Regions from separate parts of the Blastococcus sp. OS1-29 genome, predicted to be linked through region 2. Evidence: predicted binding sites of a transcription regulator. Region 2 holds the regulator's gene; each other region holds the start of a gene.

Region 1 (5,560 bases), on a different contig from region 2:
CACGTGAGGTGGTCGGCCACCTCGGACGGCCGGCTCTCGACCGCTGCCACGACGTCCCCGTCCGGGCCGGCCATCGTCACGGTCCAGCGCTCGATGTCGGCGCCGGGGGGCGAGGCCGGCTCCACGGAGGTCACCGGCAGGTCGTCCCATCCGAGCAGCCCGAGCTCCCCGCGGGCGTGGTGCTGGGCCGCCTGGCCCGGCGGCGGCACGCCGGCCCGGCCGCGCAGCCAGGGCAGCGCCACCTGCCCGCGCTCGTGCGCCCGCACCAGCTCCGCGCCGTCGCCGGGCACCTGGCCGTAGTAGAAGCCGTGCGGCAGGACGACGACGTTGGCGGCGAACCGGTCGCCGCCGAGGTGGCTGCACTCCCAGACGTCCGCGGGTCCCGGTACCGGCATCGACCGGGCGAGCAGCCGGCCGCGCAGCGCGCAGCAGGCGTCGTGCCCGCCATGGGTGCACACGAGGTACACCGGCCGCTCGGCGCGGACTCCCACCGATCCGTCCCACGGGGCGGTCAGCAGGTCGGCGTCCGACGAGCGCACCGACCACCACAGCCCCTCCCGGCCGGGCCGGCTGTCGGCGTATGCCCAGCGGCGACCCGAATCGGCCAGCCGCTCCCCGGGCCGCCGGACGAGGAGCAGCCGGACGTTCTCCGTCCGGGACCGGCGGGCCAGTTCCGGGGCCACCTGCTGGTCGAACCGCGACTCGGCCAGGGCATCGCGACCCCACGGGCCGGGTTGTTCGATCAGCAGCCAGCGCTGTGCGGGGGAGGCGGTCGCGACGGGGGAGTCGCCCCGGGCGAGCGCCCGGACCGAGCACCGGTTCGGGTCCAGCCGACCGGCGGGGCGGTACGGGAGAGTCACCCCGTCGACGGGGCCGGGGGCCGGCTCATCGGTCCGCCCAGAGTCCGTCGCCACGGATCCCATCATCGGGCACGGTCGCGATCGACTCGGTGACCAGCCTGCGGGCGAGCGCCAGCCGGCCGACCGGCTCGAGTCCGGGCAGGTCGCCGACCTTGAGCTCGCCGGCGGCCAGCAGGGCGGAGAGGGCGGCGTGCTCCGTGACGGGAAAGGTGAGCGAGCGCCGTCCGGCGAGGAGGGTGAGGTCGCCGTCGGTGCCGTCCCGGAGGGCGCAGCGCAGCCGGCGCCGCAGCTGGAGGACGGCGTCATCGGTGAGGGCGGCCGCGGCGGCGGACTGGGCCAGCGGCGCGACCGGCTCGGGTCGCACCTGCGCCCAGGCCCGCGCCCGCAGCCGGTCGGCGACCTGGTCGGGGTCGAGCCGGCCGAGCCACTCCTGCAGCCCGGCGATCGCGGCGGCGACGTCGTCCCGCACGCCGTCCGGGTCGGCCAGGTCGATGCCGAGGGGGAGGGAGGTGCGCAACTGCGGGTCGTCGGCGGCGATGGCGCGGACGAGGTCCAGCGCGGACTCGGCGGCCGACCAGCGGGTCACCGAATGCACGCCGACGGTCAGGTGCGCGCTGATGGCGCCGAGGGCCTCCGCGGAGTGGATGAATCCGCGGGGGAGATAGAGGACGTCGCCGGGGCCGAGCACCGCGTCGATCACCGGCTCGCCCTCGGCGGCCGCCGCGACGTCGTCCGCACGGTCCTGCCAGGGCTGGGTCCGCAGCGGGTCGGGCAGCACCGGGGCGTGGATGCGCCAGTGCTTCTCCCCGGCGACCTGCAGCACGAAGACGTCGTGGACGTCGTAGTGGGGGCTGAAGCCGCGCGAGGACGGCGGGGTGATGTACGCGTTCACCTGCGTCGGGTGCCCCAGGTCGGCGGCGAGGGAATCGGCGAACTCGATCAGCGGCGGCCAGAGGCGGTGCAGACCCTGCAGGACGACGGTGCTGCCGTCGGCGAACAGTCGCAGGACGGCGTCGGAGGACACCTGGTCGGCGATCTCCGCGCCGGCGCCGCCGGAGGTCGTGAACCGCTTCGGGTCGACGACCGCGCCGTCCTTCGCGATCCGCAGGAACGGCGTGCGCAGGCCGCGGCGGGACAGCAGTTCGTCGACCGCGGGCAGGTCGAGCAGGTCGGTGAAGGTGTTGCCGGTGTCCCGAGCGCGCGCCAGCAGGGGCTGCCGTGCCCAGTACCGGTCGACGAAGACCTCCGGGTCGAGGTTGGTGCACCGCCGCAGGGCCGGGCGGAGCTGATGCTCCGCCCGGCCCTGCGAGGTCGGGTTCTCGGTCAGGCCGAGCCGTCCGCGCCGCCGTCGGCACCGCCGTCCGCGCCGCCGTCCGCGCCGCCGTCGGCACCGCTGTCCGCGCCGCCGTCGGCACCCGCGTCGCCGGCGCCACCGTCAGCGCCGCGGTCCGCGCCGCCGTCGGCACCCGCGTCGCCGGCGCCCCCGTCAGCTCCGCCGTCCGCGCCGCCATCGGCGCCGCCGTCGTGCGTACCGGGCGTGCCTGCGGCCCCGCCGTCGGCCGGGCCCTCCGTGCTGGTCATGTCGTCGTCGAGCGCCATGGGTTCTCCGATCGGGTCGATCCGGAGCCGCCGGCCGGCGGCTCCCCGTCGCTGCCTTACCTCGCTCATCCTGGTCTGACACGCCGTCGGCCACCAGCCGTGATCAGCGGCTTTCGCAGGAGCTACTCTTCCGGCAGGATATCGAACAGGTGTTCGATACGCAGATGCGCTGCGGAGGAGGTGTTCGTGGGCAGGTCGACGGGGTGCACCGTCCTGCACGTCGACATGGACGCGTTCTTCGCCAGCGTCGAGGTGCGCCGCCACCCGGAACTGGCGGGCACGCCGGTGATCGTGGGCGGCGTCGGCAACCGGGGGGTGGTCACCTCGGCCACGTACGAGGCGCGCCGCTACGGCGTGCACGCGGCGATGCCGACCGCCCGGGCGCTGCGGCTGTGCCCGACCGCGACCGTGCTCCCCGGTGACATGGCGCTCTACGCCGAGGTCTCCCGGTCGGTGATGGCGCTGTTCCGGTCGATCACCCCGCTGGTCGAGCCACTGAGCCTGGACGAGGCGTTCCTCGACGTCTCCGGCGCCGGACGGCGGCTGGGCGACGCGGCCGAGATCGGGGAGTACCTCCGCGCCCGGGTGTACGACGAGCAGGGCATCACCTGCTCGGTGGGCGTCGCCGGCACCAAGTTCGTCGCCAAGCTCGCCTCCACCTCCGCCAAGCCCGACGGGCTGCGCGTCGTGCGCCCGGCCGAGGTGATGGACTTCCTGCACCCCCTGCCGGTGGGGGCGCTGTGGGGGGTGGGCCCCAAGACCGAGGAGCAACTGCTGCGGCTGGGGTTGCGCACCGTCGGCGACCTGGCGCACGTGCCGGCAAAAACTCTGCAGCGAGCGCTCGGTGCGGCCGGCGGTGGCCACCTGCACGACCTGGCGTGGGGGAGGGATCCGCGCCGGGTGGTCCCGAACGAGCCGGAGAAATCCACCGGGCACGAGGAGACCTTCGGCACCGACGTCGACGACCCCGCGGTCATCCACCGCGAGCTGCTCCTGCTGTCGGAGCGGACGGCGGGCCGGCTGCGCGCCGGCGGCTGGCTGGCCCGGACGGTGAGCATCAAGATCCGGTTCGCCGACTTCGCCACGATCACCCGCAGCCGCACCCTCGAGGTCCCGACGGACGTGGGACAGGAGCTCTACGACACCGCCCGCGCACTGTTCGACGCGCTGGGGCTCGATCGGGCCCGCATCCGGCTGGTGGGGGTGCGGGCCGAGCGGCTGGTCGACGCGGGTTCCGCGTCGCAGCAGCTGGAGCTCGGCGCCCGCGAGCACGGTCGGCGGGACGCCGAGCTCGCCGCCGACCGCGCGGCCCGGCGGTTCGGGGCCGGCGCGGTGCGGCCGGCGACGCTCCTGCACCGGAACGCCGGGCGGAGATCCGGCCTGACCAGCGCGGATCCATCCCGGCGCGGACCCACGCGGCCACCGGGAGGGCACCCGGAGGAGTGATCCCCGAGACTTCCCCACGGATCGCCGCGGGCTCGCCTTTCGCCGCTTGCGAAGGGCTCGTAACATCGGCTGTACCGTCGGCGGAAGCCACCGACGGCCAAGGCTCCGCCCACCTGGAGGTCGACGTGCCGCTCTCCGAGCACGAGCAGCGTCTGCTGGAGCAGATCGAGCGCGCCCTCGTCGACGACGATCCCAAGTTCGCCTCGTCGGTCCGCACCGGTGACCGCCGGCTGAAGGCGCGCCGCAAGTTGCAACTCGGTGTCGCCCTGGTCGTCGTCGGAATGGCCGTGATGGTCGGCGGCGCGGTCGCCCAGAACTACCTCATCGGCGGGCTCGGTGCCCTGCTGTCGTTCGCCGGCCTCGCGCTCGGCGTCCTCAACTACAAGGCCGCCACCGGTGCGGTCGAGTCCGGTGGCTCGCCCGCCGGTGGCCGCGGTTCGGCCGCGCCCGGCCGCGGCGGCCGTGGCGGCCGGGTCGGTCGCCAGCCGCTGAAGAACCGCCTCGAGGAGCGCTTCCGCCGCCGCTACGACCAGTAGCCCGCCGACCTCCCCGGCAGCCGTCGTCCCTCGCAGCCGTCGTCCCTTGCGGACGGCGGCTGCTCGTCGTTCGGGGGTCAGGCTCTTCGGGGTCAGGCCGTCCGGGGGCGGCGGCGCAGCCGGGACAGCGCGCCCCCCTCGTCGGACCGGATGTCGGCCCGTAGCGAGGCGGGCCACAGCCGGGCGCGCAGCCGGACCTCCCGGGGCGTGGCGCGCAGCAGTCCCCGCCGTGCGTTCTCCAACGCCGGCACCAGCCCGGGATCGGGCGCACCGTCCCCCGCCGGCCCGTAGCAGGCGACCTCCTCCGCCCCCGCCAGCCGGGCGATGGCCTCGGCAGCGGCTGCATCACCCCCGACGGCGCCGCTCAGCTCGCGCGCGACGCGGCGCGGTGTCCAGGACGGCTGGAGGCGGACGCCGACGTCGAGGGCCGTGGCGGTGAGCTCGTCCCACAGCGCGACGGCGGTGCCGGCCGCCACCCGCCGCCGTCGCCGGAGGGCGCGCATGCCGGCGGGCGTCCCGGCGATCAGCAGCACCAGGACCACCGCGGCGCCCGTCGGCAGCAGCCACGGCGTCCCGCCCGCGGTCTGCCCCTCGGCGAGGGCCGGCGCTCCGTCGCCGCCGCGGTCCCGCAGGGGGGCGGCGGGCGCGGTCGTCGGTGCCGCGGCGGCAGGAGCGCTCACGCTCGAGTCGTGCGTGGCCGGCGCGTCCGCGCGTGGCGCCCACGGCAGCGGAACCGCGCGCGCGGCCGAGATCGGCGTCGGGTCGAAGGGCACCCAGCCGAGGTTCTGGAAGTAGACCTCCACCCAGGCGTGCGCGTCGTCGCTGGTGATGAGCCGGCTGCCGTCCTTCTGCTCCCGCCCCGGCGTGTATCCCAGGGCGACCCGCGCCGGGATGCCCGCCGCGCGCACCATCACCGCCATGGTGCCGGCGTACTGCTCGCAGTAGCCGCGCTTCTCGGTGAGGAAGTCGACCATCCGGTCACCGCTGGTCCCCGGCGACGTGGCCAGGCTGTACCGGAAGCCGTTGTCCTTGTCGGTCAGATACGCGTGGATGCTGCGGACACGCTCGTAGGGGGTCGTCGCGCCCGCGGTCACCTGGGCGACGGTGGTGAGGATCCGC
Region 2 (5,560 bases):
GTGGTGGGTCATGCTCACCGCCCTGGTCGTGGGCGCCCTCGTCACCGCCGACGTGCTGGCCCGCGGCTGGCTCGAGCAGATGGACCTGCACGTCTCCTCCGTGATCAGCGGCTGGGGCCTGCGCGACTCGGCCGCCTTTCCCTTCATCTGGGTGGTGACGCAGCTCGGCGGCCGGGTGACGATCCTCGTCGTCCTCGCCGCACTCATCGGCCATCTCGCCTGGCGCCGGCGCACCTGGCTGCCGCTGGTCCGGGTGCTGGTCGCGCTCGGCCTGCTGACCGTCGCCGTCTACGCCATCAAGCACGGCACCGGGCGGACGGCGCCGGGCTATCCCGGCGTCTTCTTCTTCCATGCCGACGGCCAGTCGTTCCCCTCGGGCCACGTCGCCAATGCCGTCCTGATGTGGGGGATCGCCCGCTGGCAGGCGGTGGCGTACGGACTGCCCGCCCGTGTGCAGCGGGTCTTCTGGCTGCTCAGCGTGGTCGGGCCGGTGGCCACCGGCGCAGCCATGGTCTCGCTCGACTTCCACTGGCTCACCGACGCGGTCGTGGGTGCCTGCGTGGGCATCGTCCTCTTGGGCGTGGTTCACGCACTGAACGCAATGGTTCTGTCACGCTGGGTACGTGCCCGAGCAGGCCGGCAGACCGCGTAGCGGCTCGCGGGGGCGACTGCTGGCGTCGGGGGGAGTCCTCGGGGCCGTCCTCGTCCTCGGCTGCCCCCTGCCCGCGTCCGCCGGGACGACCGCGCCGGCGGCCCAGTGCCAGATCACCGACCCCCGGTTGCCCGAGCTCTCCGGACTGGTGGCGGTCGACGGCCAGTTCCTGGCCATGAACGACGGCGGCGACCAGGTCTCGGTCTTCCTGCTGGACGCCACGTGCCAGGTCGTCGACGTGCACACCGCCGCCGTCGACCCCTACGACCCCGAGGACCTGGCGGTCGCCGCCGACGGGACGGTGTGGCTGGCCGACACCGGCGACAACGACTCCATCCGGTCCACCGTGGCGCTGATCGCCCTCCGTCCGGACGGATCCACCAGCATCTACCGCCTGACCTACCCGGACGGCGCGCACGACGCCGAGGCGCTGCTGCTCGCGCCGGACGGCACCCCGTACATCGTGACGAAGGAGATCCTGGGGGCCAGCGGCGTCTACCGGCCCGGAACGGCCCTGGTCGACGGCGGGACGGTGGCCCTGGCGAAGGTCGCCGGCGTCAACTTCACCTTCACCGGCACCGTGGGTGGGCCGGTCGGGCAGGCAGGCCAGCTCCTGGTCACCGGGGGAGCGGTCGCGCGCGACGGCAGCGCGATCGCCCTGCGCACCTACACCGACGCCTACGTGTGGCCGCTGACCGGTTCCGACGTGCCGGCTGCGCTGGCCGGTACCCCTGTACGTACGCCGCTCCCCGACTCGCGGCAGGGGGAGGCCATCACCTTCGCGCCGGACAACCAGAGCCTGGTGGTCGCCAGCGAGGGGCTGCCGAGCGACCTGACGGTGGTACCGCTCGCGCCCGCTGCCGCGCCTGCGGCGACTCCGGCGGCGGGTCCGGTGCCGAGCTTCACCGATCTGAGCCGGTCGGGGCTCTCACCGATCACCAACGGTCTGATCGCGGCGGCCGCCGCGACGGTCATCGTCTGGATCGGCGGCAAGCTCCGGCGTCATCCCGTCGATCGTCGTCCCGCCGACCGGAGGCACTGAACCGCCGGCCGGCGGGCTGTCTCAGACGCGCCGCAGCACGCTGACGACGCGGCCGAGCACGGTCGCCTCGTCACCGGGGATCGGCTCGTACGCGGGGTTGTGCGGCAACAGCCAGATGTGGCCGTCGCGCCGCTTGTACGTCTTGACCGTCGCCTCTCCGTCGATCATCGCCGCGACGATCTCGCCGTTCTCCGCGGTCGGCTGCTGGCGCACGACCACCCAGTCGCCGTCGCAGATCGCGGCCTCGACCATCGAGTCACCGACGACCTTGAGCATGAACAGGGTGCCCTCGCCGACGAGCTCGCGGGGTAGCGGGAAGACGTCCTCGACGGCCTGCTCGGCGAGCACCGGGCCACCGGCGGCGATACGGCCGACCAGCGGGACGTAGGTCGGCGCGGAAGCCGGGGACTCTCCGCCGGCAGCGAGCTCTGCCGCCGCAGCCGAGTGCGGGCTGTCGCCCGGCAGCCGGACGTCGAGGGCCCGTGGGCGGTTCGGGTCCCGGCGCAGCCACCCCTTCTTCTGCAGCACCGACAGCTGGTGCGCGACCGAGGACGCCGACGACAGGCCGACCGCCTCGCCGATCTCCCGGACCGACGGGGGATAGCCGCGCCGCTCAATCGAGTCGCGGATGACCTCCAGGACGCGGCGCTGACGCTGGGTCAGCCCGTCACCGTCGGCCTCACGGTCGGGGAATGCGCGCACCGTGGACGTCTCGGTGTTCGCGGAGGCGCCACCGGCCGTCCTGCGGCCCCCTGCCGTCCCGCTCTTCTCCGCCACGTCGCCTCCTTGTCCGCTGCTCGCGCAGCGCAGATGTGTCCTCCGACGGACGGTAGCGCGCCGAGGGCCGCGGATCAAACACATGTTCGAAGTCGTGCCGTGTTCGGTGTCGCTTTCGTCGGTGGCTTGCGGTAGACATCGAACAGCAGTTCGAATCGAACAGGCGTTCGATGCAGCGGATGGACGGGAGGACGGGTCATGGGTCTCGTGCAGCAGGCGGTCCTGGACTTCGACGAGGAGATCCAGGTGCCGTGGCGGCCCCGGCTGGTCGGGGTGGCGGCCGGTGGCGACACCGGCCCCGAGGAGGCGTGGCCGCGGCGGCCGCGGCAGACGGGGCGGAGCTCGTCGCGGGTCGGCGTCTGTCGCCCGGTCGAGGCGCCGGCGCGGGACGGGGGCCTCGCGCGGCGCGGTGCGGGGGCCACTGCGGGCCGGCCGGGGGAGCCGCGTCCCGCGGTGCGCGAGCCGGCACCGGCGCGCCGCCCCGCTCGGGGCGGCGTCCGGCTCACCCGCCGGGCGCGCCTGCTGGCCGCGGTCCTCACCCTCGCGCTCGGCGTGGCGATCGGCTCGTGGCTGGGCCCACTGCTCGCGGGGCAGGACGGCGACCTGCGGCTCGCCGGGACACAGAGTGTCGTCGTACAGCCGGGCGACACACTCTGGTCCATCGCCGCTGACGTCGCCGGCACAGCGGACGTCCGCCAGGTCGTCGACCGGATCCAGGAACTCAACGCCCTCGACGGCACGGTGCTCGTCCCCGGTCAGGTCCTGGAACTGCCGTGAGCGCCTCGCAGCGCCGGCGACCCCGTGGAGGGGTGGCCGTCGGCTCGCCGCCACGCCTACGCGTTGTCGTGACCCACGTCACGACAAGAGACTCACAACGTCGGCGGTCGACTTCGTCAACCCTCAGTGCGGGCGCGTTCACCGTGTGTGGTCACTCCAACGCTTACGGTCGTCACGTGTCAGGCGCCATGGAGAACCGAGCAGCGGTGTTCACGAGCCAGCCCCAGGCCGTCGAGGTCTATCAGGCAGGCACCTGGTGGGCCGGTGAGCTGCTGGGGTGGCGGCACGACGCCGATGGTGGGTGCCAGGTCTGGGTGCGCGTGGTCCTGGGCGGTATCGAGGAGACCGCCTGGACGGATCTCGCGACCCTGCGCCTCCCGGAGCGGCACCTCTCCGTCGCGACCCCCGCGCCCTTCCGTGGCCCGGCCACGCAGGAGATGTCGGTCGCCCGGCACCCCTCCGGCCGCCGGGCCCGCTCCGTCGACAGCGAGGCCGCCACCGGCAGCCTGCCGAAGGTCCCCGAGCTCTCCGTCGTGCCGGGTTCACCGTCCGCGGGTGGCCGGCGGACCGCCGACGAGACCGCACAGTTCGCGTCCGTGGGTCGTCGCCGCGCTCCCGACACCGGCGAGCTCCCCGTGACCGGTCGCCGTCGCGCACCGGAGGCGACCCACGGGTCGACGGGTGGCCGCCGGCGCGCTCCTGAAGGCGCCGTCGCCGCGACCCCGGCCCCCGGCGCTGCCGGGCGGCATCGGGCACCCGGAGCGGTCGACACGGGGCGTCCCCCCGTGGCCCTGCCTGCGTCGCGCACGGTCGGCTGGACCGAGCCCGAGGGCCTCGAGGCCGAACTGCTGACGCGCCCCATGCGGCTGAGCGACCACATGCAGTCCCGCCGTCCCCGGCTGGGCGGCTCGCTCACCGTCTGAGTCGAGCGAACCGCCGGCCATCCCGCTGCGGGGTGACGGCCCTTCCCGTGGCCGGCGTGGCACCGCGGCGCCCCGTCGCAGTGACCGCATCGCGTCCTCCAGAAGTCCTTTCGGCGCGTCGCCGCGGCGTGTCGTGTGACGGGTGGGGACCGGTGTTCTCCCAGGTGACGGCAGTGTCTGAGTGGAACACGCCGACCGCCGAATCGCTTGCACATCTTGTGTGGAGCGGCCTAGGGTTCCCCTACATCTAGTAGTTACATCGCTGTAAGCCCGTCCACAGGCCCGTCCCCAGGTTGTCCCTGGTGGCATCCACCGGATGTCCCCAGAACGGTCCACAGGGAAGGGTCGGGAAGCGGCCGGCGGGGAGTTCCGGACACCCGGGAACCCGGAGCAGGAAGGAGGTGAACCGCCGATGCGCTGCCCGTTCTGTCACAACGCCGACAGCAGGGTCATCGACTCGCGCGAGGCGGACGAGGGGGCGACCACCCGTCGCCGTCGGTCCTGCCCGAAGTGCAACCGCCGGTTCACCACCGTCGAGGAGGCGGTCCTCGCCGTGGTCAAGCGCAGCGGGGTCAGCGAGCCGTTCAACCGTTCCAAGGTGGTCGCCGGTGTCCGGCGCGCCTGTCAGGGCCGGCCGGTCGACGAGGACCAGCTCCAACTACTCGCCCAGCAGGTCGAGGACGCCATCCGCGCCACCGGCGCGGCGGAGGTCCCCAGTCACGAGGTCGGCCTGGCCATCCTCCGGCCCCTCCGCGAGCTCGACGAGGTCGCCTACCTGCGCTTCGCGAGCGTCTACCGGTCCTTCACCTCGGTGGCGGACTTCGAGAAGGAGATCGCCGAACTGAAGGCCCGGCAGCCCGGAGCCACCGAGCACCCAGCGGTCCCCAGCAGCGCCTGAGAACTGTCGTACCCACCCGCTACACAGCAGTCAGACCCGATCGCGGCTCTTCCCCAGCCCCCGATCCACCGCGCACCGCGCAGCACGCATCGAGAACACCGCTAGAACACGCAGCGCACGACGCCACACCGCGCACGACGACCAGGGAGAGCTCCACACCATGACCGAGACCGACGACCGCTTGGCCGGCTCGCGCACCCGCCGCACGGCGAAGGCGACGAACCGGGGCAAGGGCCTCAAGATCAAGCGCGTCTTCACCACCGCTGGTGTGCACCCCTACGACGAGGTGACCTGGGAGCGCCGCGACGTCGTCATGACCAACTGGCGTGACGGCTCGATCAACTTCGAGCAGCGCGGCGTGGAGTTCCCCGCCGAGTGGAGCATCAACGCCACCAACATCGTCACCACCAAGTACTTCCGTGGGGCGGTGGGCAGCAGCCAGCGCGAGAACAGCCTGCGTCAGCTGATCGACCGGGTCGTCCTCACCTACG
Region 3 (5,560 bases), on a different contig from region 2:
ACCAACACACTGCGGCACGCGGGAGCACGCCAGGCACTCGTGCACATCGGCCACGGCGACGACCGGCTGGTCATCTGCGTGCGCGACGACGGCGCGGGGCCCAACGGCTCACCCCCGGGCACCGGGCTGCTCGGCATGCGCGAGCGGGTCGCGGTGTACGGCGGAACGCTCACCACAGGTGCCGCGGAGGGCGGCGGATTCGAGCTGCGCGCCGAGCTGCCGGTGGTGACGGCGTCATGACCTCCGCCGGACCGGTCCGCGTGTTCGTCGTCGACGACCAGGCTCTCGTGCGCGCCGGGTTCCGGATGATCCTGGAGGCCGAGTCCGACCTCGTCGTTGCGGGGGAGGCCGCGGACGGCGAGGAGGCCGTCGCGCGCGTCACCGCTGACCCGCCGGACGTGGTGCTGATGGACGTCCGGATGCCGGGCGTCGACGGCATCGAGGCGACCCGGCGCATCCTGGCTGACCCCGCGCACGCCGCCGTCCGCGTGATCATGCTGACCACGTTCGACATGGACGAGTACGTCTACGAGGCCCTCCGGGCCGGCGCCTCCGGCTTCGTGCTCAAGGACGTCCCGCCCGAACAGCTCGTCGACGGCATTCGGGCCGTCCACAGCGGCAGCTCGCTGCTCGCCCCGTCGATCACGCGGCGGATGATCGAGGTCCACCTCGTCCGTCCAGCGGTCGTTCCGGCCCCGGACTCACTGACCCCGCGCGAGCGGGAGATCCTCGGCCTGCTCGGCCGCGGCCTGTCCAACGCGGAGATCGCCGACACGCTCGTGGTGTCGGAGACGACGGTCAAGACGCACGTCGGCCGGGTGCTGATGAAGCTGGGGCTCCGCGACCGCGTGCAGGCGGTGATCTTCGCCTACGAGAGCGGCGTGGTGACGATCGGCTACAACCCGGCCGCGGGGCGGTAGCCGCCGCGATCGCGGACAGCCGGAACGTCAGCGCATGGCCCACAGTGGCCCGGTGACCGACACCTCCGAGCCGCTGGCCCGCCCCGACGCCATCCATCACGTCCGGCTGACAGTGACCGACATCGCCCGTTCCAAGGGCTTCTACGTCCGCCTGCTGGGCGCGGGGCCTGCCGTCGACTTCAGCGATCAGGCGGGTGACCCGGCCGTGCTCGCGGACCCGTCGCGCGTCTACGGCGGCTGCGTCTTCTCCGTGGGCCATCAGTTGCTGGGTCTGCGTCCGGTGGCCGAAGCGGGAGATCGCTTCCGGTCCACCCGGGTGGGGCTGGACCACCTCAGTCTCGCCGTCGGGTCGGTCGAGGACCTTCATGCGGCCGCGGGCCGCCTGGATGAGGCCGGCGTCGAACACGGCGACATCCAGGAGCTGACCGGGTTCGGGATCGCCATCCTGTCCGTGCAGGACCCGGACGACATCAACCTGGAGCTGACCGCCCCCCTGCCTCGCTGACGCCGGGATCAGGCGGCGAGCGGTGCGTGCTCCGCCTCGTGGTCGAGCAGCCAGCGCTTGACCGGCGTTCCCCAGCGGAAGCCGCCGAGGCCGCCGTCGGAGCCGAGCACCCGGTGGCACGGCACGAAGAGGGCTGCCGCGTTGCGAGCGCAGGCGTTCGCGGCGGCCCGGATCGCGGCGGGCCGGCCGCAGCGCGCGGCGAAGGCGGCGTAGCTGTCGGGGTGCCCCGCGGGCACGGTGCGCAGGATCTGCCAGGCCTCGGTGAGGAAGGGCCCCGACCGCTGGCGGACCGCGACCTCGTCGATGGCCGTGACGTCACCGGCGACGTACTTCTCCACCGCGTCGAGCACGGGCAGGTCTGCCACCCGCTCGCTGCCGGCCGGACGCAGAGAGAGGTGCACGACGGGCAGCAGATCGGCGACGTCCGCGGTCCAGCCGCTGGCGAGGACGACGTCGTCGGCGTCCACGAGCACGGTGAAGGGCCCGGGTGGCGTGGTGATCGTGGCGTGGCGGGCTGGGCCAGGGCGGGCTGGGGTGGACATCAGGCACTCCTCGGGAGGGCAGGTTCCGGGCTCGGGCGGGTGAAGAGGGCGGGCACGGCGAGCGCCCACAGGTGCAGGACGGCGTAGGACGACCACGGCCGCCACCGCGCGGCGGCGTCGGCGTCGCTGCTGCCGAGGGACTCCAGTGACCGGCGCACGGCGAGGTCGCCGGGCAGCCAGACGTCGGGGTCGGCGAGGCCGCGCAGGCCGACGAGTGCCGCGGTCCAGGGACCGATCCCGGGGACATCGAGCAGCGCCCGCCGGGCCTCGTCGCGGTCGGCACCCGGGTCGAGGGCGATGCCGTCGCCGGCCAGCGCGGCCGACAGGGCGTGCACCGTGCGGCGGCGCGCGCCGGTCAGGCCGACGGCGGTGAGATCGGCCTCCGCCAGTGCTGCCGCCCGGGGGAAGGCGTGGGTGAGCGTGCCGACCGGCTCGGCGAGAGGCGTGCCGGCTGCTGTCACCAGCCGTGCGGTGAGGGTGCGCGCCCCGGCCACCGAGACCTGCTGACCGAGGACGGCGCGCACGGCCAGCTCGTCGGCGTCCGGCGAGGCCGGCACCCGGCGCCCGGGGGCGGCAGCCACGACGGGTGCCAGGGCGGGATCGCCGCCGAGCACGTCGTCGACCGCGACCGGGTCGGCGTCCAGGTCGAGCATTCGGCGGCAGCGGGTGACGGCGGCCCCCAGGTCGCGCAGCTCGGCGAGCCTCAGTCTGGCCGTGACCCCGGCGCCGCCGCCGGGCGCGGGGGACAGCTGCACGACCGCCGGGCCGTGCGGCAGGTCCAACACGCGGGAGAACGTCGTCCCGTCCCACTCCTCCAGGCCGGGGACGGCGTGAGCGCCCAGGAACAGCAGCACCTCGTCCGCGGCGTAGGGAGCGCGGGCCGCGAGCCGGATGGTCAGCCAGCCGGGTGCGGCGTTCGTCGCCCCGGACGGGGTCGTGGTCCTGCGGAGCCCGGTCGGTGACATGGCGAACACCTCGCGGACGGTGTCGTTGAACTGCCGGATGCTGGCGAACCCCGCCGCGAAGGCGACGTCGGCCATCGGCAGGTCGGTGGTCTCGATGAGCAGTCGCGCGGTCTGGGCGCGCTGCGCACGGGCGAGTGCGAGCGGACCGACGCCGAGCTCGCCGACCAGCAGGCGGTGCAGCTGGCGCTCGGAGTAGCCCAGCCGCGCGGCCAGCCCCGGAACGCCGGAGCGCTCCACCTCGCCGTCCGCGATGAGCCGCATGGCGCGGGCGACTACGTCCGCCCGGACGTCCCACTCGGGTGACCCGGGGACGGCGTCGGGACGGCAGCGGCGGCAGGCGCGGAAGCCCGCCGCCTGGGCTGCCGCGGCGGTCGTGAAGAAGGAGACGTTGCGGGCGAGCGGGGTGCGGGCCGGGCAGGACGGACGGCAGTAGATGCCGGTCGTGTGCACGGCGGTGAAGAACCAGCCGTCGAACCGGGCGTCGCGCCCGGCGACCGCGCGGTAACAGCGCTCGTGGTCCAGCGTCCGGCTCATGAAGACGAGCATGCCAGCCCCGGACGGCGAGAACTGGCGGTTTTCGGACGTCGCCGTGCCCTCCGTCGACTCCACCGTCTCCACCGTCCGGTGGACGGCGGGACCGCGCACCGGCGGTTCCCGCGGCGGACTCGGGACTGCTGCCGTCTCCGGTCACTGATCACCTCGTGTCAAGAGGCCCCGTTCATCTGTGGACAGGCGGTTGACCTGGGGATTCGTGGTGCGCGAGCCGCGTGTTGCCGGTATTATTCGAACAAGTGATCGAGGGCGGGGAGGTGTCGTGCGGGAACTGCTGCAGGCACTGCTCGACGCCGGCGATCTGGACGATCTGGTCACCGACGCCCAGGTGCTGGATCGGACGGCGCTGCTCACGGCGATGGTCAATGCCGGACAGGCGGAGCTGGCCCGAACGGTGCGCCGGGCTGAGAACCTCCAGGCGCCGGAGCGCGACGGGCAGAAGTCGATGCGGTCCTGGCTCCGCGGTCATCTACGACTGTCGGCAGGTGCGGCGCACCGCCTGGTCCGCAACGGCCGCGCACTGGAGCAGCTGCCGGCCGTGGCCGCAGCGTTCGCCCGAGGCACGGTGAACGCCGAGCAGGTCGCCGTGATCGCCGCGGTTGCGGCGGGGGATGTGCAGGCGGAAGCGGTCGGGCAGGGCATCGACCTCGCCGAAGTGGACCGGATCCTCGCCGACGTCGCCTCCACCCGGCCGTACGACGAGCTGCGCGCGGTCGTGCAGCACTTCCTGGACCGGCTGGATCCCGACGGCACCGAACCGGATCCGACCGAGCGGCGCGGAGTGTCGATCGCCAAGCACGCCGACGGCAGCATCACCCTCCGCGCCGACCTCGACGCCGTGGGCGGGGAGAAGGTCCAGACGGTGCTGGAGTCGATGGTGCAGGCCTCCCGCCCCAAGGGGGACCTGCGCACCCGCGCCCAGCAACTGGGTGATGCGTTCGTGCAGTGGGCCGACAACACGCTCGCTGCCGACGGGCTGCCCATCCTGCGCGGATCCAAGCCTCATGTGATCGTGACCATTCCGCTGGCGGACCTGGTCGACCTGGCCACCCTCCCGGGTGCGGGGCGGACCGGCTACGGCTCGCAGATCTCAGCAGCGCGCGCCCGGATGCTGGCATGCGACGGCAACATCACCCGCATCGTCATCGGCCCGGAAGGGCAGCCACTGGAAGCGGGTCGCACCAAACGGCTCTTCCCGTTGCACCTGCGGCGGGCCATCGAGGTCCGCGACCACCACTGCGTATTCGCCGGCTGCGACGCTCCCAGCTTCTGGTGCGACGTGCACCACCTCATTCACTGGGCCCACGACGGCCAGACCGATCTCGACAACGGCGCCCTCCTCTGCGAGCGCCATCACGCGAAGGTCCATCACGGCTTCCGGATCGAGCGACAACCCGACGGCCGATGGCGCACCTGGCGCCCCGACGGCACCGAGATCGTCGTCTACGAACCCCTGCACGCCGGCGTCTGAACCCGCACCCTCCTCAGAGGACGCGGCGCTCCGACGTGAGCTCGCTCGGGGTGTCCCCTGTATTTACCGTCGCGCTGGGCTCGATCAGCACACCTCTGCGCCGTCTCGGGAGGCCGGCTGGTGCGCCACACCCTTGGGGACGACGTAGAGCTGACCTGGGCCGAGGGCGACGTCGCCGTCGTCCAGGCGGATCGTCAGAGATCCGGAGAGCACGAGGAACACCTCGTCGGTCTCGGGGTGGCTGTGCAGGGTGAACTCGCCGTGGGTGCGCACGACCCGCAGGTCGTAGTCGTTGAGGACGGCGACGGTGCGGGGCTGCCACGGCTGCTCGAGTTGTCCGAGGGCGGCGGCCAGGTCGACGGGTGCGGGCATCGGGCCATCGTCGTCCGTCAGGTGCTCGGGGTCCACGTAACCTGGGCTCGAGAGAGCGAGCTTGCGAGCTCGACAGAAGACACAGCAGCTGGGCGATCGCGGACGACGAGCGCCAGCGAGGAGAACGCGTGAGCCTCACCATCGGGATCGTCGGCCTGCCCAACGTCGGCAAGTCGACCCTCTTCAACGCCCTGACCAAGAACGACGTCCTCGCGGCGAACTACCCGTTCGCG

Evidence for each region. Region 2 encodes LexA, which represses DNA repair genes until DNA is damaged. Its sites were predicted from a motif close to TCGAACANNTGTTCGA; they were not measured.
Region 1: a site for LexA is predicted at 2,601-2,616, ahead of dinB (DNA polymerase IV). Genes of this name have one in related genera too.
Region 3: a site for LexA is predicted at 3,716-3,731, ahead of AC2H4J_RS03255 (HNH endonuclease signature motif containing protein). Genes of this name have one in related genera too.

The regions. Positions count from the first base shown of each region.
Region 1 covers NZ_JBXXJK010000006.1:166,349-171,908, forward strand. The annotation lists gene AC2H4J_RS16650 (ferredoxin family protein) at 1-923, opposite strand, end outside; gene AC2H4J_RS16655 (cupin domain-containing protein) at 886-1,884, opposite strand; gene AC2H4J_RS16660 (hypothetical protein) at 2,184-2,459, opposite strand; gene dinB (DNA polymerase IV) at 2,646-3,905, shown strand; gene AC2H4J_RS16670 (DUF3040 domain-containing protein) at 4,031-4,441, shown strand; gene AC2H4J_RS16675 (transglutaminase TgpA family protein) at 4,534-5,560, opposite strand, start outside.
Region 2 covers NZ_JBXXJK010000008.1:64,429-69,988, forward strand. The annotation lists gene AC2H4J_RS19740 (phosphatase PAP2 family protein) at 1-652, shown strand, start outside; gene AC2H4J_RS19745 (hypothetical protein) at 624-1,694, shown strand; gene lexA (transcriptional repressor LexA) at 1,716-2,471, opposite strand; gene AC2H4J_RS19755 (LysM peptidoglycan-binding domain-containing protein) at 2,670-3,248, shown strand; gene AC2H4J_RS19760 (hypothetical protein) at 3,425-4,171, shown strand; gene nrdR (transcriptional regulator NrdR) at 4,584-5,069, shown strand; gene AC2H4J_RS19770 (vitamin B12-dependent ribonucleotide reductase) at 5,230-5,560, shown strand, end outside.
Region 3 covers NZ_JBXXJK010000001.1:648,298-653,857, forward strand. The annotation lists gene AC2H4J_RS03225 (sensor histidine kinase) at 1-240, shown strand, start outside; gene AC2H4J_RS03230 (response regulator) at 237-920, shown strand; gene AC2H4J_RS03235 (VOC family protein) at 973-1,425, shown strand; gene AC2H4J_RS03240 (methylated-DNA--[protein]-cysteine S-methyltransferase) at 1,434-1,967, opposite strand; gene AC2H4J_RS03245 (AlkA N-terminal domain-containing protein) at 1,967-3,466, opposite strand; gene AC2H4J_RS03250 (hypothetical protein) at 3,465-3,626, shown strand; gene AC2H4J_RS03255 (HNH endonuclease signature motif containing protein) at 3,747-4,955, shown strand; gene AC2H4J_RS03260 (cupin domain-containing protein) at 5,040-5,327, opposite strand; gene ychF (redox-regulated ATPase YchF) at 5,456-5,560, shown strand, end outside.